4 regions of the Streptomyces albidicamelliae genome follow, and region 1 is predicted to be linked to each of the others. Evidence: riboswitches for the same ligand, from Rfam matches in the RefSeq annotation. Region 1 holds a riboswitch; each other region holds the start of a gene.
What was found. Region 1 has a riboswitch for cyclic di-AMP ahead of N8I86_RS06940 (C40 family peptidase). Riboswitches for the same ligand answer to the same signal wherever they lie in the genome.

Region 1 (5,712 bases):
GGTGTCCGAGACCCGGTCCACGTCCCGGTCGGTCGGACCGCGGCCGCTGGCCACCAGGCAGACGCGCTTGGCGCCGCCGGCCAGCCCGGCGGCGGCCGCCTGGGAGGCCTCGTCCGGCTTGAGCCAGGTGTACTTCAGGATCTCGGCCTTGGAGCCCAGCCGCTGGGAGCAGTAGGAGCAGTCCTCCGGGCACAGGCCGGATTTCAGGTTCACCAGATAGTTGAGTTTCACCCGGCGCCCGAACCAGTGCCGGCGCACCTTGCCGGCCGCGGCCACCACATCGAGCAGGTCGTCGTCGGAGGTGGCCAGCACGGCGAGTGCTTCCTCGCGGGTCGGCAGCTCGCGCCGCAGCCCCTTGTCCACCAGCGTGTTCAGCAGGTCCATGAGGTCCGATCCTGGCCTACGGGACCGCCCCTGGCCAAGGAGACTTTGCACAAGCCCGACAGTTCTCCGTGTGGGTATCGCCACACAGTGGGCGGCCGGACGGCCCGCTAGGGTCTGTGCGCTACCTACAAAAGCACCGGAGGGGTTCATGGCGTTCGGGTGGATCGACGAGCAGGCGCAGGCGCGCCGCCGCGCCGGACTCGTACGGACCCTGCGGCCGCGCCCCGCCGACTCGCCGCTGCTGGACCTGGCGAGCAACGACTACCTGGGCCTGGCGCACCACCCCGAGGTGACCGAGGGCGCGGCGCGGGCCGCCCGCACCTGGGGCGGGGGAGCCACCGGTTCACGTCTGGTCACCGGCACCACCGAGCTGCACGCCGAGCTGGAGCGCGAACTGGCCGCCTTCTGCGGATTCGAGGCGGCCCTGGTCTTCTCCTCCGGTTACGCGGCCAACCTGGCCGCGGTCACCGCGCTCGGCCCGCACGGCTCGCTGATCGTCTCCGACGCGGGCAACCACGCCTCGCTCATCGACGGCTGCCGGCTCGCCAGGGGTGCGACGCAGGTCGTCGGGCACGGCGATCCCGAGGCCGTGCGCAAGGCCCTGGCCACGCACGAGGGGACGGCGATCGTCGTCTCCGACACCGTGTTCTCGGTCGACGGGGACCAGGCGCCGCTGGCCGAACTGGCCGCGGCGTGCCGGGAGCACGGCGCGGGCCTGGTGGTGGACGACGCCCACGGTCTCGGTGTGCTGGGCGAGGGCGGACGGGGCGCGCCGTACGCGACCGGTCTGGCCGGTGCCGAGGACGTGGTCGTGACGGCCACCCTGTCCAAGTCGCTGGGCAGCCAGGGCGGGGTGGTGCTCGGCCCGGCCCGGGTGATCGGCCATCTGGTCAACGCGGCCCGGACATTCATCTTCGACACCGGTCTGGCGCCGGCGGCGGCGGGTGCCGCGCTGGCCGCGCTGCGGCTGCTCGTCCGGGAGCCGGAGCGCGCGGCGCGGGCCCGGGAGGTGGCTTCGGAACTGCACGCACGGCTGACCGCCGCGGGCCTGGAAGCGGTACGTCCGGACGCCGCGGTGGTCTCCGTGCGGGCACCGTCCCCGGAGCAGGCGGTGCGCTGGGCGGCCGACTGCCGTACGGCGGGTCTGGCCGTGGGCTGCTTCCGTCCTCCTTCCGTGCCCGACGGCATCTCACGGCTGAGGCTGACCGCCCGGGCCGACCTCTCCGGGGCCGAGATCGAACGCGCTGTACGAGTGATCGGCGAGACGCGACCATGAGTCGGCGTGACACGGCCGGGCGTCGCCGCGAGGGGATGTGATCAGAGGCGGGCGGGGTCTTGGCGGATCACGGGAGCGTGGTCACGAACCCCGCCCAGCTCTCGGGGGAGAAGAGCAGCGCGGGTCCGGCCGGGTCCTTCGAGTCGCGCACGGCGAGCAGTCCGGCCCAGGGGCCGGTGTGCGGCCGGGCCGTCTCCACGCAGTTGTTGGCTCCCGTGCTGTGGCTGCTGCGCAGCCAGCTCACGTCGTGCAGGTCGGTACTGGCAGGGACGTTCCGAGGCAGAGCGGTCATGGTGCCTCCTTACGCGCCGTCACCTATCCCGGCGATGTAGTCCAACGAGTCCTCGGGTGAAAGGGCTTGGTCCTGAAGGGACTTGAAGGCCTGCGAGTAGGCCACCAGGTCTTCTTTCCGTTCGAGGTAGAGGCTACTCGTCAACTGGTCGACAACAACCACATCCAGATCAGAAGTGCTCGGAAATGAGAAGATAACGAAAGGCCCGGTGAGGCCGACATGCGCTCCGGCGCCGAACGGCAGTACCTGGAGCCGTACTTGGGGCAGCCGGGCCGCCTCCTCCAGCCGCTCCCGCTGCCGTGCCATCACCTCGGGACCGCCGACCTCGCGGCGCAGCACCGCCTCGTCGAGCACCGCGCTGAGCTCCAGCGGCGGGTGCGAACGCAGCACGTCCTGCCTGGCCAGACGCACCTCCACCAGCGCGTCCAGGTGCTCCTCGTCCAGGTCGTTCACGGCCGCCCGGGTCACCGCGCTGGCGTACTCGGCGGTCTGCAGCAGCCCCGGCACGACCGTCGTCTCCAGGGTGCGCATGGCGCTCGCCTGCGACTCCAGACTGATGAAATCCCGGTACGTCGGCGGCAGCACCCCGCGATAGGCGTGCCACCACCGGTTGCTTCCACCGGCCTCCTCCGGCCCCGCCAGCATCAGCAGCAACTCGCGCAAGTGCCCGTCCCGCACCCCGTACGCGTCCAGAAGTAACCGCAGATCGGCCGGTTTCACACCGCTCGCGCCGGTCTCGATGCGGCTCACCTTCGACTGGTGCCAGCCGACCAGCTGCGCCGCCTCCCCGCTCGTGAGCCCCGCACCGGTACGCAGCGTGCGCAGTTCGGCGCCCAGTTTGCGGCGGCGCACCGCGGGACCGTTCTGCATGGGCTCCTCCTTACTCCTTATGGACCGCCCGAATACGGCTGCGCGTCGCAGAGTTCACCGCTTCGGGCGACAGATATATGCATATCTTGGTGGATCGCTCCCCGTGACCGGCCCGGTGATGGCAGTCTGGCGACCAGCACCAGTCCGGGACCGTACTCGAACCATCCGCTCCATGTCGGACTGCGGTCCCGTGGGAAAGGGACGACGTCGCCATGGCAGACCATCTGGAAGCATCCGTCACTCTGCCGAGCGATCCCGCCTCGGTCGCCGCGGCCCGCACCTACGTGGTGGGGACGCTCGCGGAGTGGGGCCTTCCGTCGGACACCGACGTGGCCGACACCGTCCGGCTCATCGTCTCCGAACTCGCCACCAACGCCGTACAGCACACCTTCGGACAGTCACCCACCTTCACGGTCGACATCGCGCTGGACCGTGACGAGCACCTGCGCATCGGCGTCACGGACAGCCATCCCCGCTTCCCCAAGAGACTGCCCGCCGCCGTCCAGCAGGACAACGGGCGCGGCATGGTCATCATCCGCTGCCTCACCGCCGAGTGCGGCGGCAAGCTCCGCGTCCGCCCGACCCGTGAGGGGGGCAAGACGGTCTTCATCGAGCTGCCGTGGGCGCTGCCGGTCGAGCCGGTGACGGCCGGAGGGCAGCAGGAGCCGTAGCCCGGCACGGGCGCCAGAACGCCGCGACGCCCCGGCCGAGGCCTCCGAGGAGGCCTCGGCCGGGGCTGGACACCCGTGTCCGGGACGCCGCTGTTCGCGCTGATCCTCCGTGCGCCGGCCCCGAGCCGCCCGCGGACTCCGGGCGGGCGCCCAGGCGGCACTGACGGACCCTTGGGCCATGGGAGGAGCGGACCCGCCGCCGGGGCCGCTCCTGCCGTGACGTCGGGTCAGCTCACCCGGCCGTACCACACGCTCTTCGTCCAGATCTTCTGCAGCCGCACCACGTCACCGGTCCTGGGCGCGTGCCAGATCTTGCCGTGACCGGCGTAGATGCCGACGTGGTAGACGCTGGAACCGGAGTGGAAGAACACCAGATCGCCTGCCTTGCGGCTCCTGGCCGAGATGTGGTGCGACTTGTTGTACTGCTGGGCGGCGGTGCGCGGCAGCTTCTTGCCCGCCTTCTTGAACGAGTAGAGCGTCAGACCCGAGCAGTCGAAGCGCCGCGGCCCGGTGGCCCCGTACTGGTACGGAGCCCCCTTCTTGGAGGCCGCGATCTTCAGTGCCTTCGTCGCGGTGGCCGCGGTGGTCGCGGCCGAGGCGTCGGTGGCGAGGCCGGGCACCGCGATGGAGCCGCCGACGGCGGCGAGTGTCAGAGCCGAGGCCGTGCCGGCCCGGGCCATCAGCGACGGGACACGATTGAGCGCAGACATGCGCAACCCTTCGTCAGCCGCCTGTGAAGGATGACCTGTCGGATTCGGGCTGGCGAAGTTGCCCGGCCGCGTTGCCGCGGCTTCACCCCAAGGGCTGCTCGGAACATCCGGCCGTCCGCATCCAGCGGACGAACATCCGTTCCGGCGACCCGTCTAGCTTGGGTCCTCCACTCCTGCCGATCCACTCCTGTCGACCGGTCATCCGGGCGGCGGCAGGACTCGGCGTCCGCCCGGATCGCCCCGCCGCCGTGGCGGGGTCTTGTCGTCAGACAGGGATCTTCACTCACAGGTGTCCGAAAATCCCAATGGAATCGGGGATTTGTGGCGTTACTCACCACTCACCCGTTCGGGTGGACATTGCTCTGTTCGAGACGTCGTCAAGTCCCGTTCGTAGCCCCCGACCTGGGGCGGAGCACGTGCCGGGGCACCACGGACCGGTCCCGCGCGCAAGCCGGGAGCGTCAGAAAATCATCTGGATATACCTCGGTCGGCGGACAGTCGTTCGGGCCGTTTCAACTCCGGCCCGAACGGCGCGTCGACGCCCGGGCCCGCGCGGGCCCCACGCGCGTCCGGATCAGCCGACGCCGTCGGGCGGGAGCGCGACGCGAGCGGTGCGGCGCTCGCCGTCCAGCACCCGCAGGGCCCGTGCCAGCGTGTCCCCGTGCAGCTCCGTCTCGCCCCGCGCGTGCATCAGCGCGAGCGCGTCACGCAGCTCCGCCGCCTTGCGCACCAGGGCCTGCGCGGCCCGCAGGCCGGGGTAGGTGGCACCGTCGCGCGCGGGGTTGATCCGTCCCAGCAGGTCGGCCGCCTCCAGGTAACGGTCGATCAACTCGCCCTCCGCCCGGGTCAGCGCGGGCAGCGGCGGCAGTTCCGGAGGCAGCATCGGGCGCTCACCTCGCGTCCGGTGCGCCGGGCACCTCGCGGCGGCTGGGCACGACACCGTCCACCAGGCCGTAGGCCAGGGCCCCGGAGGCGTCCAGGATCAGATCCCGCTCCAGGTCCCGGTGGACCTGCTCCGCCGTGCGCCCCGTGTGCGCCGTGAGGATCGTCTCCGTCAGTGCACGGGTCCGGGCCAACTCCCCGGCCTGGATCGCGAGGTCGCTGGGCTGCCCCCGCACCGGCTCCGGCAGGGTGGGCTGTTCGAGCACCATGCGGGCGCTCGGCAGCGTGAACCGCTTGCCGGGGGTGCCGGCCGCGAGCAGCACCGCGGCGACGGAAACGGCCTGCCCCAGGCAGTACGTCGCGATGTCGCAGCCGACGTACCGCATCGTGTCGTAGATCGCCGTCATCGCCCCGAAGGAACCGCCCGGGGAGTTGATGTACAGCGTGATGTCCCGGTCGGGGGCGGCGTGTTCGAGGTACATGAACTGCGCCGTCACGTCGTTCGCCGCGGCGTCGTCGACCGGTGTGCCGAGGAAGACGACCCGGTCCTCGAAGAGCTTGCCGTACGGATCGAGAGTGCGCGCGCCGCTGCCGACGTGCTCGGTGAACTCGGGCAGGACGTGACGG
Region 2 (5,712 bases), 5.5 Mb from region 1:
CGTTGGACTCCAGGTAGTCGGTGACGATCGCCTCGCGCTCCACACCCACGGCCAGCAGCGTGACGGCTATCGAGATGCCCGCGCGGTCCTTGCCGGCCGCACAGTGCATCAGCGCGGGCACACTATCCTCCGCCAGCGCGTGCAGCACCCGGGAGTGCTCGCCGGTGCGCTGCTTCACGATCGTCCGGTAGGAGGCGATCATGCGGTCGGCGCCCTTCCCGCCGTCCAGGATCGCGCGGAGCTGGTCGAGATCGCCGTCGCGCACCATCTTCCAGAACTCGGCCCCGTCCGCCGGGTCGCTCAGCGGCAGGTTCACGTTCCGCACGCCGGGCAGCTCGACGTCGGGGCCCTCCAGCTTCTGGTCGGCCGCGTTGCGGAAGTCGAAGATCGTGTGCAGGCCCAGCGTGGTGAGGAAAGCCGCGTCGGCCGCGGTCGCGTGCGCGAGATGACCGCTGCGGAACAGGACTCCCTGGCGCACCCGCCGTCCGTCCACGGTGGGCAGCCCGCCCACGTCACGGAAATTGCGCACACCGGCCAGCTCCGGCTCGGTCGACGGGACCTGCTGCGTCACGGGGGCTCCTCGCGGTCGGCCCCGCCGGCGCGGCTCGCCGACGGGCGCTCCGTCGACCATACGACATCACTTTCCTCAGGCAATGAGTTGTCCACAGGCGTTGCCACCAGGGGCGACGGAGCCTGATGATGTTCGCGCTTGAGCGGATCTGTTGACACCTGTGAGGTCTCGATGGTGGTTGTCGCCGAAGACGGTCGTACCTGGCTCCTGTCGGGGCCCACCAGCAGTTATGCCCTGCACCTCACCGCGGCCGACGAGCTGCTGCACCTCCACTGGGGGCCGCGGATCGCGCTCGCCGACGCCGAGGCGCTGGCCGCGAACCCCCTGCCCGGCTACTGGCCCTTCGAGTCCCCGCTCGACGGCCGCGAGGAGTACCCGGTCGAAGGCGGCCCCCGCTTCGTCCGCCCCGCCCTCTCCGTGCGCACCGGGGAACGCCGCGGCACCGAATGGCGCTTCGTGTCGTACCGGACCGCCGCCGAGGGGGAGGAGCTGCGGCTGCTCTTCGACGACGACGGCCTGGCGATCACCCTGCACCACCGGATGCGCGGTGACGTGGTCGAGCGCTGGGTGACCGTGGCCAACGGCGGCCGGGCGCGCGTGGAGCTGCTGCGCGCCGACGCCGCCACCTGGACCCTGCCCGACCGCGAGGGCTGGCGGCTGTCCCAGCTGCACGGCCGCTGGGCCGCCGAGTCCCGGCTCACCACCGCTCCGCTCACCCACGGCGAGAAGATCATCGGCAGCCGCCGCGGGCACACCGGCCACCAGCACCTGCCCTGGGTGGCGCTCGACACCGACGCCACCGAGGAGCACGGCGAGGTCTACGGCTGCGCGCTCGGCTGGTCCGGCTCCTGGCGGATAGCCGTGGCCCAACTCCCCGACGGGCGCGTCCAGATCACCGGCGGCGCCGGATACGACGACTCGGGCCTGCTGCTCCTGGAGCCCGGCGGCTCGTACACCACCCCGGTCTTCGCCGGTCTGTGGAGCGACGGCGGGTTCGGCGCCGCGAGCCGCACCTGGCACGCCTACCAGCGCGCGTACGTCGTCCCGGACGCGGAGCGGGACCGGCCCGTGCTCTTCAACTCCTGGGAGGCGACCCACTTCGACATCTCCGAGGAGCAGCAGACCGCCCTCGCCCGCCGCGCCGCCGAGATCGGCTGCGAGCTCTTCGTGGTGGACGACGGCTGGTTCGGTGCCCGCACCGGCGACCGCGCCGGGCTGGGTGACTGGACCCCCAACCCCGACCGCTTCCCGCACGGTCTCAAGCCGCTCGCCGACCAGGTGCACGGCCTCGGCATGCGGTTCGGCATCTGGGTCGAGCCCGAGATGGTCAACCAGGACAGCGACCTCTACCGGGCCCACCCCGACTGGGTGCAGTACCAGCAGGGCCGCAGGCGGACCGAGCTGCGCAACCAGCTCGTCCTCAACCTGGCCCGCGAGGACGTCCGGGAGCACCTCTGGCAGCAGCTGGACGCGCTGCTCACCAGTACCCCGATCGACTACGTGAAGTGGGACTTCAACCGCTGCTTCACCGACGCCGGCTGGCCCGGCGAGCCGTATCCGCAGCGCCTGTGGATCGATCACGTCCACGCGCTGTACGCCCTGCTGGACCGGCTGCGCGCGGCGCACCCGGGGGTCGCCTTCGAGTCCTGTTCGGGCGGCGGGGGCCGGATCGACCTCGGGGTGATGAGCCGTACCGACCAGGTGTGGACCTCCGACAACACCGACCCGCTGGACCGGCTCGCCATCCAGCACGGCTTCAGTCAGATCCACCCCGCGCGTGTGATGGCCGCCTGGGTCACCGACAGCCCGAACACCCAGCTCAACGGCAGGGTCAGCTCGCTGCGGTTCCGATTCGTCAGCGCCATGGCGGGCGTGCTGGGCGTCGGCGGAGACCTCACGGCGTGGAGCGCGGAGGAGCTGGCCGAGGCCAGGGGCTGGGTGGAGCTCTACAAGGAGATCCGCCCGGTCGTGCAGCGGGGCGAGCTGTACCGGCTGCGGCCCCCGGCGGGCGGGCTGAGCGCCGTCCAGTACGTCCTCGGGGACGAGACGGTGGTCCTCGCCTGGCTTCAGGCGCAGAGCTACGGCGAGCCGGTTCCGGCGGTGCGGCTGCGCGGACTCGACCCGGCAGGATCGTACGAATGCCGCGAATCAGGCGAAGTGCACCGAGGTGCCGTACTCCTGCACCATGGCCTGCGTACGGGGCTGAAGGGTGACCTGGATGCGACGGTTGTCCGACTCCGTCGCATCTGAACGTTCCAACCCGATTGGCACTTCAAGTCCAACTCGCCAGCAAATAAACGGACGTGGTGGGACTCCCTGTGAGGGGCGTCATATCGTGACCGTATGTCGCGCGGCATGTCCACGTAATTCCCGTGCCCTACAGGGAAATCGAAGGGACCCGGAGGGCGGGAATGCACGGAGGGTCACCGGGTATTCCCGCCTTCGATCTTGCGAATAGGGAACGGCGGGAACCGATCGCTTGTTTCCGCCCTCCCCGCTCGCTTACGTTCGCCACCAATCCGGACGGAACGCCGAATCCTGCCGCCGCCCGGAGTTCCCGCACAAATGACCCGTGTTCGGCAGGAGCGGGGGACCCACCAGGCACGACCGCCTGTCCCGGTTCTCGCGACAGGCCAGGGGTGAAGCCGCGCACCGCACGGCCGGGCGACTCCAGCCCGAACCCGGCAGCTGACCTCGCAGGCGTCGGAGAGGAATGCGCCATGCCCGCGAAGGGTAAGCACCGACGTCCCAAGACCCCGCGTTTTTCCCGCTCCATCGCCGTCGCCGGAACGGGTGGCGCCGCCCTGGCCCTCCCGCTCCTCGGGGCCACCGGAGCGCACGCCGCCCCCACGGCGCAGGCCGTCTCCGGAAAGGCCGTGCAGTCCCTTCCGGCCGCGGCGAAGAAGTCCACCGCCGAGGCGGACGCGACGGCACGCGTGTACACCGTCAAGGCCGGCGACTGCCTCGCGACGATCGCCGACCGGCAGCACGTCGGCGGTGGCTGGCACCGCCTCTACGACGACAACCGCCGGGCCGTCGGCGACAATCCCGCGCTGATCCACCCGGGCCTGAAGCTCACGCTCGGCGAGCAGGCCACCCGGACCCGTACCGAGCCCGCCGCCCCGCAGCGCACCTCGGCCACCCCGAAGACCCCGGCCCCCGCGAAGCCCTCGGCCCCCGCGAAGACCCCGGCCCCCGCCAAGGCCTCCCTCGCCCCGCGGCAGGCCTCGGCGGCCAAGCCGGCGGAGTCCGCCGCCACGACGACCCCCGCCGGCTTCACCCTCCCCGTGGCCGGCGCCACCATCGGCACCGCCTACCACACGGCCGGCAGCATGTGGTCCAGCGGCTACCACACTGGCGTCGACTTCGTCGTACCGACCGGCACGCCCCTCAAGGCCGTCGGCGCGGGCACGGTCGTCTCCGCCGGCTGGGGCGGCGCCTACGGCAACCAGGTCGTCATCAAGCTCGCCGACGGCCACTACGCCCAGTACGGCCACCTCTCCCAGCTCTCCGTCTCGGCCGGCCAGGCCGTGACGGCGGGACAGCAGATCGGCCTGTCCGGCGCCACCGGCAACGTGACCGGCCCGCACCTGCACTTCGAGATCCGCACGACGCCGGACTACGGCTCCGACATCGACCCGGTCGCCTACCTCCGCGAGCACGGCGTCCCCGTCGGCTGACCCGGCCCGCACCCGAACCACCTGCCTGACACGCCACCGAAGGCCGGACCCCCGATCCCCGGGTCCGGCCTTCGGTATTCCCGGTTGGCAAACTCTTTAAAGGTGTCCCATCTCACCGTTCGTCAACCCCTGCCTACGGTCGCGTAGGTCACATCCGAAGGTGAATCATGGTCCGACGTGGCAGACGATTCGAAGAGTGACAACAGATCAGTGATCGGGTCGTACGTGGCGGTGGGGGACAGCTTCACCGAGGGCGTGGGCGATCCCGGTCCCGACGGGGCGTTCGTGGGCTGGGCGGACCGGTTCGCGGTACTGCTCGCCGACCGGCGTCCCGAGGGCGACTTCCAGTACACGAACCTCGCCGTGCGGGGGAAACTGCTGGACCAGATCGTGGCGGACCAGCTTCCCCAGGCCGTCGAACTCGCCCCGGACCTCGTGTCCTTCTGCGCCGGCGGCAACGACATCATCCGCCCCGGCACCGACCCGGACGAGGTGGCCGAGCGGTTCGAGCGCGCCCTCGCCCCGCTGGCCGAGGCTGCGGGCACGGTGATGGTGACGACCGGGTTCGACACCCGTGGCGTCCCGCTGCTCAAGCACCTGCGCGGCAAGATCGCCACGTACAACGGGCACGTGCGCGCCATCGCCGACCGGTACGGCTGCCCCGTGCTCGACCTGTGGTCCCTCAAGTCCGTGCAGGACCGCAGGGCCTGGGACAGCGACCGGCTCCACCTCTCGCCCGAGGGGCACACGCGCGTGGCCCTGCGCGCCGGTCAGGCCCTCGGTCTCGACGTGCCGGCCGACCCGGAGCAGCCGTGGCCCCCACTGCCGCCCCGGGGCACCCTGGAGGTCCGCCGGGACGACGTCCACTGGGCCCGCGAGTACCTCGTGCCGTGGATCGGCCGCCGGCTGCGGGGCGAGTCCTCCGGCGACCATGTGACGGCGAAGGGCCCCCTGTCGCCGGACGACATCAAGCTCCGGATCGCCTCCGTGGCCTGACCCGGAGGCACCGATGCCGGTGACCGGTGCCGGTGAGTGGTTCCTCGTGCCCCGACCCGTGCGGCCCACGGCGAGGGGCACGACCACGTCCGGCCGGTACGGCGCGATGCGTCAGCGCCCGGCCAACGCCTGGCGGTCCAGGCCCAGTTCACGGGCCAGGGCCTCGTCGACCCACTCCTGCGCCCGGGACCGCGGCACCGAGCCCGGGTACGAGGTGAGCTGGACGGCCAGCCCGTCCATCAGCGCGGTCAGCCGCAGCGCCGTACCGACCGGATCGGCGCACACGAACTCGTCCGCCGCCACGCCCTCGGCGATGACCTCGACGAGCGCGGCCTTCCACTCCTTGTCGAGGTCCCGGGTGACCTCCCGCAGCGCCGGCTCGCGCAGCGCCACGGCCCAGCCCTCGATCCACAGCCGCCAGCCCTTGGCCTGACCGGTCGGCGCGTACCAGCGCACCGCGGCCCG
Region 3 (5,712 bases), 2.6 Mb from region 1:
ACGGTGATAGCGCCGATCGTGGAGGAGTCCGCGAAGGCCGCCGCCGTGCTGCTGGTCTTCCTCTTCCGCAGACGGGACTTCACCGGGCTGGTGGACGGCGTGGTGATAGCCGGGATCACCGCCACCGGGTTCGCGTTCACCGAGAACATCCTCTACCTGGGTACGGCCTTCGGGGCGGACCAGCTGACCGGCGGCCGCGGTATCGCGTCCGTCACCGCCGCCACCTTCTTCGTGCGCATCGTGATGTCCCCGTTCGCGCACCCCCTGTTCACCGTGTTCACCGGCATCGGCTTCGGCATCGCCGCGCTGTCCGGGGAGCGCCAGCACCTGAGGCGGGTGCTGCTGCCGGTCTGCGGGCTGCTGCTCGCGATGAGCATGCACGCGTTCTGGAACGGGTCCTCCACCTTCGGCCCGCTCGGGTTCTTCGCCGTCTACGGCGGGTTCATGGTGCCCGCGTTCGCCCTGCTGACCTGGCTCGTGATCTGGACGCGGCAGCGGGAGCTGCGGACCGTGCGGGAGGAGCTGCCGGCGTACGTGCTGGCCGGGTGGCTGGGACCGGCCGAGCCGTACGCGCTGGGGTCGATGCGGGCGCGGCGGATGGCCCGCGACTACGCCCGGCACCACTTCGGGGGGCGGCCCGCGGCACGGACGGTGGCCCGCTACGAGGCGTACGCGACCTCGCTCGCGTTCCTGCGGCACCGCGGCCGGCAGGGACGGGCCCGGGCCGACTTCGTCGTGCGCGAGCGGGAGTTGCTGACGGAGCTGTGGCGGCGCCGGGAGCTGGCACGCCCCGCCCTGGAGTACGCGGCGCGGACGCTGGCGCCGGCCCGCCCGCCGTACGGCGCCCCGGCACCCCACTGGTACGCCGGGTACCCGGCGGGCCCCTACTCGGCGTACAACCCGTACCGCACCTGAGCGCGGGCCCGGCCGGCCCGGGCGCCCGCCGGCCGGGAGGCCGGTCCGGCGGGGCCGGCGGTGGGCGCGGTGTCAGGCCGACGCGTCCGTCAGTTTCTTCAGGTCGTCGTCCGTCAGGGTCAGGCCGGCCACGCCCAGGAGGTCCGGGAGCTGTTCGACCGTGCGGGCCGAGGCGATGGGGGCCGTGATCGTCGGCTGGGCGGCGAGCCAGGCCAGGGCGACCGTGGCGACCGGGGCCCCGTGGGCGGCGGCGATCTCGTCCAGGGCGGCCAGGACCCGCCCGCCGCGCTCGGACCGGGCGTACTTCGCGCCCGTGCCGGCGCGGGGACTGTCGACGGTCGTACCGGGGCGGTACTTGCCGGTGAGGAAGCCCGCCGCGAGGGAGTAGTAGGGCACCGCGGCCAGGCCCTCGCGGGCGGCCAGGTCCTGCAGCGGGCCCTCGTAGGTGTCGCGGGAGACCAGGTTGTAGTGCGGCTGGAGGGCGACGTAGCGGGCCAGGCCCTCGCGGTCGGAGAAGTCCAGGGAGGCCCGCAGCCGCTCGGGGCTGATGTTGGAGGCGGCGATGTGCCGGACCTTGCCCGCCCTCACCAGCTCGTCCAGCGCGCCGATGATCTCCTCGACCGGCACCTCGGGCTTGTCGAAGTGCGTGTAGTAGAGGTCGATGCGGTCGGTGCCGAGACGGCGCAGGGAGGCGTCGGCGGCGGCCTTGATGGTGGCCGCGGACAGGCCCTGGTACTCGGGGTGCTGGCTGACCTTGGTGGCGATGACGACGTCGTCGCGGTTGCCGCGGGCCTTGACCCACTTACCGATGATCGTCTCGGACTCGCCGCCGGAGTTGCCCTCCACCCAGGCGCTGTAGCTGTCGGCGGTGTCGACGAAGTTGCCGCCCGCGGCGGCGTAGGCGTCGAGCACGGCGAAGGAGGTCTGCTCGTCGGCGGTCCAGCCGAAGACGTTGCCGCCGAGGGAGAGGGGGAAGACCTCGAGGTCGGAGGAACCGAGTGTGCGCAGAGAAGTCATGGTCCAAGTCAACGCCGACGGCGAATGATCTCTTCCGCCGTCGGCGCCGGGTTCCCGCGAAAGGGTGTCAGGGGGTGAGGCCCTTGCCCCGCAGCCAGGCCATGGGGTCGATGCCCGTGGCGTCGCCGCCCGGGTGGACCTCCAGGTGGAGGTGCGGGCCGGTGACGTTGCCGGTCGCGCCGACCCGGCCGATGAGCTCGCCGGTGGAGACCTTCTGGCCGACGGAGACGCTGATCGAGGACTGGTGGCAGAACCACAGCTCGGTGCCGTCGTCCAGGGTCAGGACCGTGCGGTAGCCGTAGGAGCCGGCCCAGCCCGCCTGCGTGATCGTGCCGCTGTGGATGGCCTTGATGAGGGTGCCCGTGGGGGCCGCGAAGTCGAGGCCGGTGTGGTACCCGGAGGACCACATCGAGCCGGCCTGGCCGAACGTCGAGGTGATCGTGTACGAGGACGTCGGCAGGGTGTACTGCTTGGCCAGTTCGGCCAGCCGCTTCTCCTCGGCCGCCTTCTTGGCCTCGGCCTGCGCCTTGGCGGCCGCGGCCTCGGCCTTCTCCTTCGCGGCGGCGGCCTTGGCGGCGGCTTCCTTCTCCGCCTTCGCGGCCGCGTCGGCGGTCAGCTTCTCGGCGGTGGCGAGCCTGGCGGCGGTGGCCTTGCTCTCGGCCTGGCCCTTCTGCTGCTCGGCCTGGGCCATGATCCGGCTGCGCAGGGCCTCGCCCGCGTCGGTGTCCTGCTCGCTGCCGGCGGAGGTCACCCCGACGTCGCTGAGCCCGGTGGCCTCGGAGGTCTTGGCGGAACCGTCGTCGAAGAGGGAGCCGACGTTCGGCAGGTCCGGCAGGGAGATGGAGACCGGCGGCTTGCCGGTGTTGGCGCTGGCCATCCCGCCCGCGCCGACCGCAGCGATCACGCCGACGCCGAGGACGGTGGAGCTGCGGGCGAACCCGCCGCGCTGCTTGGCCACGCGGTGCCGCCCGCGGACCGGGGTGAGGGACTCCTCGGTGGGGTTCCACTCCTCCCAGGGGCCCTCCTCGGCACGGTAGGAGGCGTAACCGAAGGTCTCGCTCTCGGCTTGAGCCGGTATGAACGGGACTTCTGGGGCAGGCCGGTTGGACGCCACGCGGGCGCGCTCCTTTCCTTCCTCCGCCTACCGGGTTAGCTGACGGGTTCGGAGCAGGAAGGTCTCCTACGCGCGTATACCCGGCGTGGACTCAAGGGAGTTCACCCAGGCAGCCGCGTGATTCACCCCAGGGTGGTGGTTCCCCGGTTCCCTTACGGGATTCGGCGCGTGCGCACGGAGCCGTCGCGGGTGACGGCTGGGACGACCGCGCTGCGTTATCGAACGTTAATAGACCCGCGGGGCACTTTCCAAGCCGTTCGGCTTGATCATTAACCTTTTCCGCCGTGGACTTAAGCGCTGCCATCCTTGCAAACCGGGCGAGTTGGCCGCGATTCAGGAGTCACAGAAGTTTTGATGGTGACTCAGATGCCCTGCGCTCGGCGCTCGTCCGATCACTGTCGGTGAACGGTGCCCGGACCGGGCCCGGGAAACACTCAGGGCCGGAATCCATGAACTGGATCCCGGCCCTGAGCCTTCAGTAGCGGGGACAGGATTTGAACCTGCGACCTCTGGGTTATGAGCCCAGCGAGCTACCGAGCTGCTCCACCCCGCGTCGTTGTGTCTTCAGCATACGTCATGCACGGGACCATGAGCCAATCGGTTTCCCGGGGCCCCTTTCCGGCGTGCCGCGGGGCGGGGCCGGTCAGGCCGTCAGGTGGGCGTTCGGGGCCTTGGCGAGCGCCTCGAACTCCGGGAGCACGACGACCTCGGCCCCGCCGTCGCGCAGGACGCCCGTGCCGTCGGCCCCGGCCACGAAGGTGTCCGGCTCCCGCCAGGCGGTGACCACCCGGCGCGCCCCGGACCGCAGGATCAGCTCGGCACAGGGGGCGGGGCGGGAGGCGCGGCGGGCGCAGGGTTCCAGGCTGCTGTAGACGGTGGCGCCGGGCAGTGCCGGGTCGGCCGGGTCGATCCTGGCCAGGGCCGCCTCCTCCGCGTGGACCACGGGGTCGCCGCCCTCCCGGGAGTGACCGCGGGCGAGCTCGGTGCCGTCGGCGGCGACCACGACCGCGCCGACGCTGAACGCCGTCTCCGAGGGCGGGCACTGGGCGGCGAGCTCACAGGCGGTGCGCAGCCAGCGGCGGTCGGCGGCGGTGGGGACCGGGCCGGCGCCGGGGGCGGTGGGCTCGTACCGCATGAGGACGACGTCCTCGATCCGGCGGGTCTCGACCAGACGGAGCCGTCCGCCCTGGTACTCCCCGGGGCCGAACAGCCGCGGGGCCGCCGGGTCGCCGACCAGGAGCGGGGCGAGGACCAGCTGGAGTTCGTCGGCGAGGCCCTGCGTCAGGAGCTGGGTGTGCACCCGGCCGCCGCCCTCGACCATGAGGCGTTCGACCCCGCGCACGTCGTGCAGGTGCTCCAGCAGGGCCCGCCAGTCGAGGTCGGCGCCGAGCGCGACGACGTCCGCGGTGTCCCCGAGGAGGCGGGAGGCCACTTCGGCGCCCTTGTCGGTCGTGCAGACCAGCTTCTCGCCGCCGGTGTGCCAGAAGTGGGCCCCGGGGTCGAGGTCGCCGGTGGCGGTGACCGTCACCTTCAGGGGGTAGGCGGGCCGGCCGGACGCCACCCGGGCGGCGCGGCGCTCGGCGGAGTTGACCAGCAGCCGCGGGTTGTCGGCGCGAATGGTGCCGGCGCCGATCAGGATGGCGTCGACGGAGGCCCGCACCGCGTCGACCCGGTCGAAGTCGGCCGGGCTGGAGAGCAGCAGCCGATCGGGGCCGGTGTCGTCCAGGTAGCCGTCGAGGGAGACGGCGGCGGACAGCAGTACGTACGGCAGGGGCATCGGCGTACTCCCTCACGGTGACCCGGCGCACCTCACCGGATCTTGGTTCAACTTTGAAACAAACTTACACTGACAGCATGACGACCCGCTGGCTCACCCCCGAGGAGCAGCGCGCCTGGCGCGCCTACATGGCCGCCTCCCGCCTCCTGGAGGACGCGATCGACCGTCAGCTCCAGCAGGAGGGCGGCATGCCCCACCTGTTCTACTCGGTGCTGGCCAACCTCTCCGAGGCGCCCGAGCGGCGGCTGCGCATGACCGACCTCGCCGAGACGCTGAAGATCACCCGCAGCAGGCTGACGTACGTGGTGACGCGGCTGGAGCGGGACGGACTGGTGCGCCGGGAGGACTGCCCCTGGGACAAGCGCAGCAGTCTCGCGGTGCTGACCGACGCGGGGACGGCCGTGCTGGAGCGTACGGCACCGGGGCACGTCGACACGGTGCGCGCCACCCTCTTCGACCGGCTCACGCCGGAGCAGGTGGGGCAGCTGGAGGAGATCTGCACGGGGATCGCGCGCGGGCTCCAGGGGGCGGACGACGAGCGGCCGACCACCGAGGACGTGCCGTGGCGTCGGCGGTCCTCGCCCTGCTCGGGAGCCCAGCCGGAGCCGCCGGCGGGACGCGCCCCCGAAGGTCGTTGATTTAACTTTGAAGCATGCGATAGGGTCCCGGCCGAGCGTCTGCTTCAAATCTGAAACAGACGGGACGACACCGGAGGCCCGTATGCCCGACACCCCCGCCGCCACCCCGCGCGCCCGCGTCCGGGTGCCGCTGCGCTTCCCCGACGGCTACAGCACCGACGCGGAGCTCGTCACCTTCCACGGGCTCACCGACGGCCAGGAGCACGTCGCCGTCGTCCTCGGCGACCCCGGCCCGGTCCCGCTGGTGCGCC
Region 4 (5,712 bases), 2.3 Mb from region 1:
CCTCTCGCAGCTCTTGGGACTGTGCCTCCCGCAGCTCCGGTCGCGCTGAGGCGCCGCACGCCCAGGCTCGGCCCCGGCTGTGTCTTCTCGGTGCCCGGCCCGGACCTCACCGGGGCTTCCGGCGGCGTCCTCGTACGGCGGTCCGGTGATGCGCTTCGCGCGCGGCACGGAGATCGCCTGCCCGCGCCTGGCGGAGCACCCGGCGCGCGGCACGGCTGAGGTGTGCCTCGGCCATCGATGGTGCGGGGTACGCCACTTGGGGCCGAGCAGCACGTAAGTACGTGGCGAGAGAGGTGAGTCGGCGGGGCGCGGTGTCCGTATTCTCTGATCATGGCACCCACCCCGGCATATGCACTGATCGCCACCGACCTGGACGGGACGTTGTTGCGCGGCGACGACACCGTCTCCGACCGGTCGCTCGCCGCGCTCGCGCGGGTGGCGCGAGCGGGCGCCCGGCATCTGGTGGTGACGGGCCGGCCGGCTCCGCGGGTACGACCGCTGCTGGCGAACCTCGGCTGCACCGGGCTCGCGGTGTGCGGACAGGGTGCTCAGGTCTACGACGCCGCGGCGGACCGCCTGCTGTGGTCGGTCCGGCTGGACCGGGAGCTGGCCGAGACCGCGCTCGGCAAGATCGAGGCGGAGGTGGGCCCGGTGTTCGCGGCCGTCGACCAGGACGGGGTGGACGGGCTCACCCTCATCGAGCCCGGCTATCTGATGCCGCATCCCACGCTGCCCGCCCTCCGGGTGGGCCGGCGCGACGACCTGTGGTGCGAGCCCATCAGCAAGGTCCTGCTGCGCCACGCCACCCTGTGCGACGACGAGTTGGCGGCGGTCGCGCGCGCGGCGGTCGGCTCGCTGGCGACCGTCACCATGTCCGGGCCGGGCACCGTGGAGCTCCAGCCGCGCGGGGTGACCAAGGCGTCCGGGCTCGCGCTGGCCGCCGAGCGGCTCGGCGTGGGCCCGGAACGCGCGCTGGCCTTCGGGGACATGCCCAATGACATCCCGATGTTCGACTGGGCCGCGCGGGGCGTGGCCATGGCCAACGCGCACCCCGAACTCAAGGCGGTGGCCGACGAGGTCACCGAGTCGAACGAGGACGACGGCGTGGCCGTCGTCCTCGAAGGACTCTTCCCGGCCGGGTGACCGGCCCTTCGGCACCGCTCCGTTCGGCCGGAGGCCGGTGCGCGCCGGTCCGTCAGGTGCCGGTGCGCTCCGGTCCGCCGGGCGTCGGGTGCGGATGCCGGACGGGTTCCGGTCCGCCGCCGGTGCGCGCCGGGCACGTCCGCCGGAACGTGCCCGGTGCGTCCGCCGGTACGGGCCGGACCCGTCCGTCAGTACGCGCCGAAGACGTTGTCGATCGAGCCGTACCGCGCGGCCGCGTAGTTGCAGGCGGCGGTGATGTTCGCGACCGGGTCGTAGGGGTCGAAGGAGGTGCCGACGACGTGGTAGGTCGCGAAGGTCGGGTCGATGACCTGGAGGAGGCCCTTGGACGGGGTGCCCTTGACGGCGTTCGAGTCCCAGAGGTTGATGGCGTTGGGGTTGCCGGAGGACTCCCGCATGACGTTGCGGTAGATGCCGTTGTAGGTGCCCGGGATCTTCTTCTCGGCCATGATCGCGAGGGATTCGCGGATCCAGCCGTCGAGGTTGTTCGGGTACCCGGCGGGGGTGGTGGAGACCGTCGTGGCGGTGGTGGGGGCCGCGGCGGCGCTCGTGGCGCCGACGAGCGGCAGGGCGAGGACGGCGGCGCCGGTCCCGAGGACGGCCAGGGTGCGGACGAGGCGGTTGTTCCGGGTGCGGCGGGGCTGAGCGGCAGCAGGCATGGGGAAGTTCCTCTCCGTCGCCTGCGAGGTGAGCTGTCGGGTTCGGGCGGGGAGGTGCCCGGCCGTGCCCTGGGGAGGCACGGCTTCACCCCAGCCGTTCCGGTGCGACGTGTGCCGACCGGTACGGCGATGACTTACCTGGGTCCCCCGCTCCTGCCGTACGAAATGAGTTCGTCGATGGGTTACGCGGGCGGCGGCAGGATTAGGCGTCCGCCCGACGGCCCGGAACGTATGCGAGAGCACATGTCGGGAACAAGTACCGGATTCACACAACACCCTATTTGACCTTGGTCTGTGGCTTTTGAGACGCTTGATCCTTTGCGGTTGCCAACTCTCAACTCGCCAGTAGGGCAAGGGGAGAAGGGGGTGTCGGTGGGTGAGGGTGGTTCCTCCGCCCGAGTGAGCCAACTCACGAAATAGCAAAATAATGCAAATCAGACATGAGGGATTCAGGTGATTTACGGCTGAGGCGGCATTTGGCGGAACCCGTGACGTGGCGCCGGTCGTTGTGGTGGTGGCCGCGGCACGTGAAGAGGCGAAGTGCGGCGACGAGGGGAAGGGGGTGCCCGGATGGACGACGGGGGTCGTTGCCCGCCCGATGTGCCCGTTGTGTCCGTTGCGTCCGAGTGGGTTGCCGCTCCCGGCGCGCCCCCGGCGTACTCCAGGGGTGGTCGCGTGGCACTCGAAGGTGCTCGCGGGGTGGCGTCGGTATTACTCCGCTCACGTCGCGGTTCGCGACAAAGTGCACGGATTCCTGTTAAGTCGATAAATATCCGTTCTTACCAACCGATCAAAACCATACCGGTCATGATCCGATACCGCCCAGGCTGGACCGGTGGGCGCTATCGGTGATCGAAAGAGGACCGGATACGCTGACTTGAGTGATGGCAGCGACCTATCGACAAACCGCGTAAGCGCCAGCAGACACCAGCAGACAGGAGACCCCTCGTGACCGTCGTCGGGCCGTTCGGGCTGAGCGTGCGGGACCAGGCTCTGGAAGCCGATGTCCAGGCCGGATTGACGGCTGTCGAGGAAGGCTTGCTCGAGGCCACCAAGAGCGAGGTCCCGTTCATCACGGAGGCCGCGCAGCACCTCGTACGAGCCGGTGGGAAGCGGTTCCGTCCGCTGCTCGTGATGCTCGCGTCCCAGTTCGGCGACCCCTACGCACCGGGGATCGTGCCCTCGGCCGTCGTCGTGGAGCTGACCCACCTCGCCACGCTGTACCACGACGACGTGATGGACGAGGCGGCCGTGCGCCGTGGCGTGGACAGCGCCAATACCCGCTGGGGCAACTCCGTCGCGGTCCTGACCGGCGACTTCCTGTTCGCCCGGGCCTCCCAGATCCTCGCCGACCTCGGCCCCGAGGCGGTCCGGGTGCAGGCCCTCGCGTTCGAGCGGCTGGTCACGGGCCAGATCCTGGAGACGGCCGGTCCCACGGACGGCCGCGACCCGGTCGATCACTACCTGGACGTACTCGGCGGCAAGACGGGCTCGCTGGTCGCGGTCTCCTGCCGGTTCGGCGCGATGATGTCCGGCGCCGACGAGACGATCGTCGACGTGCTCACCCAGTACGGCGAGCGGCTCGGGGTCGCCTTCCAGCTCGCGGACGACGTCCTGGACATCGCCTCCGACTCCCACGAGTCCGGCAAGACCCCGGGCACCGACCTGCGCGAAGGCATCGCGACGCTGCCCGTGCTCCGGCTGCGCGAGCGGGCCGCCCGGCTCGGACTGGCCGAGGACATCGCGCTGTGCGAGCTGCTGGACTCCGACCTCAGCGACGACGCCCGGCACGCCGAGGCGCTGGCCGCGCTGCGTGCCCACCCCGCGCTGGAGCAGGCCCGCCAGGACACGATCCGCTACGCGAAGGAGGCGCGGGCCGCGCTGGCGCCGCTGCGCGAGTGCGATGCCAAGGCGGCGCTGATCGAGCTGTGCGACGCGGTGGTGCACCGCGCCGGCTAGTCCGGCCGGGCATGGGGAACGGCGCCTGCGGAGCGGCCGCCGGCCCCGCGGAACGGCGCCCTCGGAAGGGCGTCCATAGAACGGCGCCCACGGAAGGGTGCCGACAGAGCGGCGCCCTCGGAGCGGCACCCTGGACGGTCCCTCCCCCAGGGAAAGCGGTGCCGACCCCTACGGGTAGGGGGAGACGCCGCCCCCACGTGTCATACCGCAGGCGTACACCGAGTTGCTGCCGCAGTCTGACGCTTCCTCACGGCCGATTTGGTCAGATGGACACCACGGAAATCACCACTCCTCACCGATTCGGGTGAGAATGGCGGCTCAGGTGGACCAGCGTGAGGACAGCCGCCGCCGACGACGGAGGTAACGCACACATGGCACCGTACGAATCCGACGACGCAGCGGGCGCGGCGCGGGACGAGGACGCGCGTTCCGGCCGGCGCAAGGCCGCGCGGTACGCCGTACCGGTCGCGGTGGTGGGGGTGGCGGCGGCCACGATCGGGCTGGTCCCGGCACTCGCCGACTCAGGCGACCCCGACCTGCCCAGGATCAGCGCACAGCAGCTCATCGAGAAGATGGCCAAGTCGGACACGCAGCAGCTGTCCGGCACCGTGAAGATCAACACCGATCTGGGCCTGCCGGACCTCGGCGGCCTGGAGAACAGCCTCGCCTCGGGGGCGGCCCCGGGCTCCGGCGACGGCTCCTCCGCCGACCCGCAGTCCAAGCTCACCGAGCTGGTCAGCGGCAGCCACACCCTGCGCGTGGCGGCCGACGGCCCGGACCGGCAGAAGCTTTCCCTGCTGGAGCGGGGTGCCGAGTACAGCCTCATCCACGACGGCAAGGACGTCTGGGGCTACGACAGCAAGAGCAACGAGGTCTACCACTCCACGGCGGCCGACTCGGGCCAGGCCCACCGGGCCAAGCCGCCCGCCACGCCCGAGGACTTCGCCGGTGAGGCGCTGAAGTCGGTGGACGACACCACGTCCGTCACCGTCGACGGCACCATGCGGGTCGCCGGCCGCGACGCCTACAAGCTGCTGATCAAGCCCAAGCAGTCCGGCAGCACGGTCGGTGCGATCAGCATCGCGGTGGACGCGAAGACGGGTACGCCGCTGAAGTTCACGCTGACGCCGAGGAGCGGCGGGGCCGCCGTCCTCGACGCGGGCTTCACCCAGGTCTCCTTCGCCGAGCCGACGGCCTCGACCTTCGACTTCACCCCGCCCAAGGGTGCAAAGGTCACCGAGGACCAGGACGGCCCCAAGGGGCGGGAGCACGCCCACCGGGGCGGCGACGACTTCGGCAAGGGCGGGGAGGACTTCGGCAAGGGCCTGGACGGAGCCACCGTCATCGGCAAGGGCTGGACGTCCGTCGCCACCTTCGACACCGGCGCCGGCGGCGGCCTGCCCACCGGCTCCCAGGGCGGTGACCTGGGCGGCTTCCTGGGCTCGCTCGGCGAGCAGGTCTCCGGCAAGTTCGGCAAGGGCACGGTGTTCTCCACCCGCCTGGTCAACGCCCTGATCACCGACGACGGCAAGGTCTACGCCGGCGCGGTGACCAAGGAGGCCCTGGTGAAGGCGGCGGACACGGGGAAGTAACCCTTCCCGGGCACGAGGATTCGAGGGGGGAGCCGATGGACGCACCGTCCGCCACGCAACGGGAGGGGCACGACCCCGAGGGCGCGCGGGAGCACGACCCGGCGGAGGCGCCCGAGGGCGTCATCGCCACGCGCGGACTCACCAAGCGCTACCGCGGCGGACAGCTCGCCGTGGACGGTCTCGACCTGACCGTCCCGGCCGGCAGCGTCTTCGGCTTCCTCGGCCCGAACGGCTCCGGCAAGACCACCACCATCCGCATGCTGATGGGCCTGATCGAGCCGACCTCGGGCACGGCCCGGGTGCTGGGCCGCCCCATGCCACGGGCGGCCCGTGCGGTCCTG

Region 2: another riboswitch for cyclic di-AMP. It lies ahead of N8I86_RS31475 (M23 family metallopeptidase); the one in region 1 lies ahead of N8I86_RS06940 (C40 family peptidase).
Region 3: another riboswitch for cyclic di-AMP. It lies ahead of N8I86_RS18790 (M23 family metallopeptidase); the one in region 1 lies ahead of N8I86_RS06940 (C40 family peptidase).
Region 4: another riboswitch for cyclic di-AMP. It lies ahead of N8I86_RS17355 (transglycosylase SLT domain-containing protein); the one in region 1 lies ahead of N8I86_RS06940 (C40 family peptidase).

What each region holds. Positions count from the first base shown of each region.
Region 1 is NZ_CP106795.1:1,482,877-1,488,588, reverse strand. It holds gene bioB (biotin synthase BioB) at 1-384, opposite strand, end outside; gene N8I86_RS06960 (8-amino-7-oxononanoate synthase) at 533-1,660, shown strand; gene N8I86_RS06955 (DUF397 domain-containing protein) at 1,728-1,952, opposite strand; gene N8I86_RS06950 (helix-turn-helix domain-containing protein) at 1,962-2,822, opposite strand; gene N8I86_RS06945 (ATP-binding protein) at 3,035-3,493, shown strand; gene N8I86_RS06940 (C40 family peptidase) at 3,721-4,203, opposite strand; cyclic di-AMP (ydaO/yuaA leader) riboswitch at 4,207-4,360, opposite strand; gene N8I86_RS06935 (hypothetical protein) at 4,778-5,086, opposite strand; gene N8I86_RS06930 (ATP-dependent Clp protease proteolytic subunit) at 5,094-5,712, opposite strand, start outside.
Region 2 is NZ_CP106795.1:6,956,472-6,962,183, forward strand. It holds gene N8I86_RS31465 (tyrosine-protein phosphatase) at 1-571, opposite strand, end outside; gene N8I86_RS31470 (alpha-galactosidase) at 743-2,821, shown strand; cyclic di-AMP (ydaO/yuaA leader) riboswitch at 3,132-3,287, shown strand; gene N8I86_RS31475 (M23 family metallopeptidase) at 3,292-4,251, shown strand; gene N8I86_RS31480 (SGNH/GDSL hydrolase family protein) at 4,462-5,247, shown strand; gene N8I86_RS31485 (TetR/AcrR family transcriptional regulator) at 5,359-5,712, opposite strand, start outside.
Region 3 is NZ_CP106795.1:4,081,875-4,087,586, forward strand. It holds gene N8I86_RS18780 (PrsW family intramembrane metalloprotease) at 1-915, shown strand, start outside; gene N8I86_RS18785 (aldo/keto reductase) at 988-1,932, opposite strand; gene N8I86_RS18790 (M23 family metallopeptidase) at 2,000-3,046, opposite strand; cyclic di-AMP (ydaO/yuaA leader) riboswitch at 3,056-3,223, opposite strand; tRNA gene N8I86_RS18795 (tRNA-Met) at 3,526-3,599, opposite strand; gene N8I86_RS18800 (dihydrofolate reductase family protein) at 3,690-4,823, opposite strand; gene N8I86_RS18805 (MarR family winged helix-turn-helix transcriptional regulator) at 4,901-5,461, shown strand; gene N8I86_RS18810 (GTP cyclohydrolase II) at 5,544-5,712, shown strand, end outside.
Region 4 is NZ_CP106795.1:3,765,242-3,770,953, reverse strand. It holds gene N8I86_RS17360 (HAD family hydrolase) at 331-1,143, shown strand; gene N8I86_RS17355 (transglycosylase SLT domain-containing protein) at 1,332-1,820, opposite strand; cyclic di-AMP (ydaO/yuaA leader) riboswitch at 1,824-2,007, opposite strand; gene N8I86_RS17350 (polyprenyl synthetase family protein) at 2,769-3,779, shown strand; gene N8I86_RS17345 (LolA family protein) at 4,151-5,371, shown strand; partial or broken gene N8I86_RS17340 (ABC transporter ATP-binding protein) at 5,407-5,712, shown strand, end outside.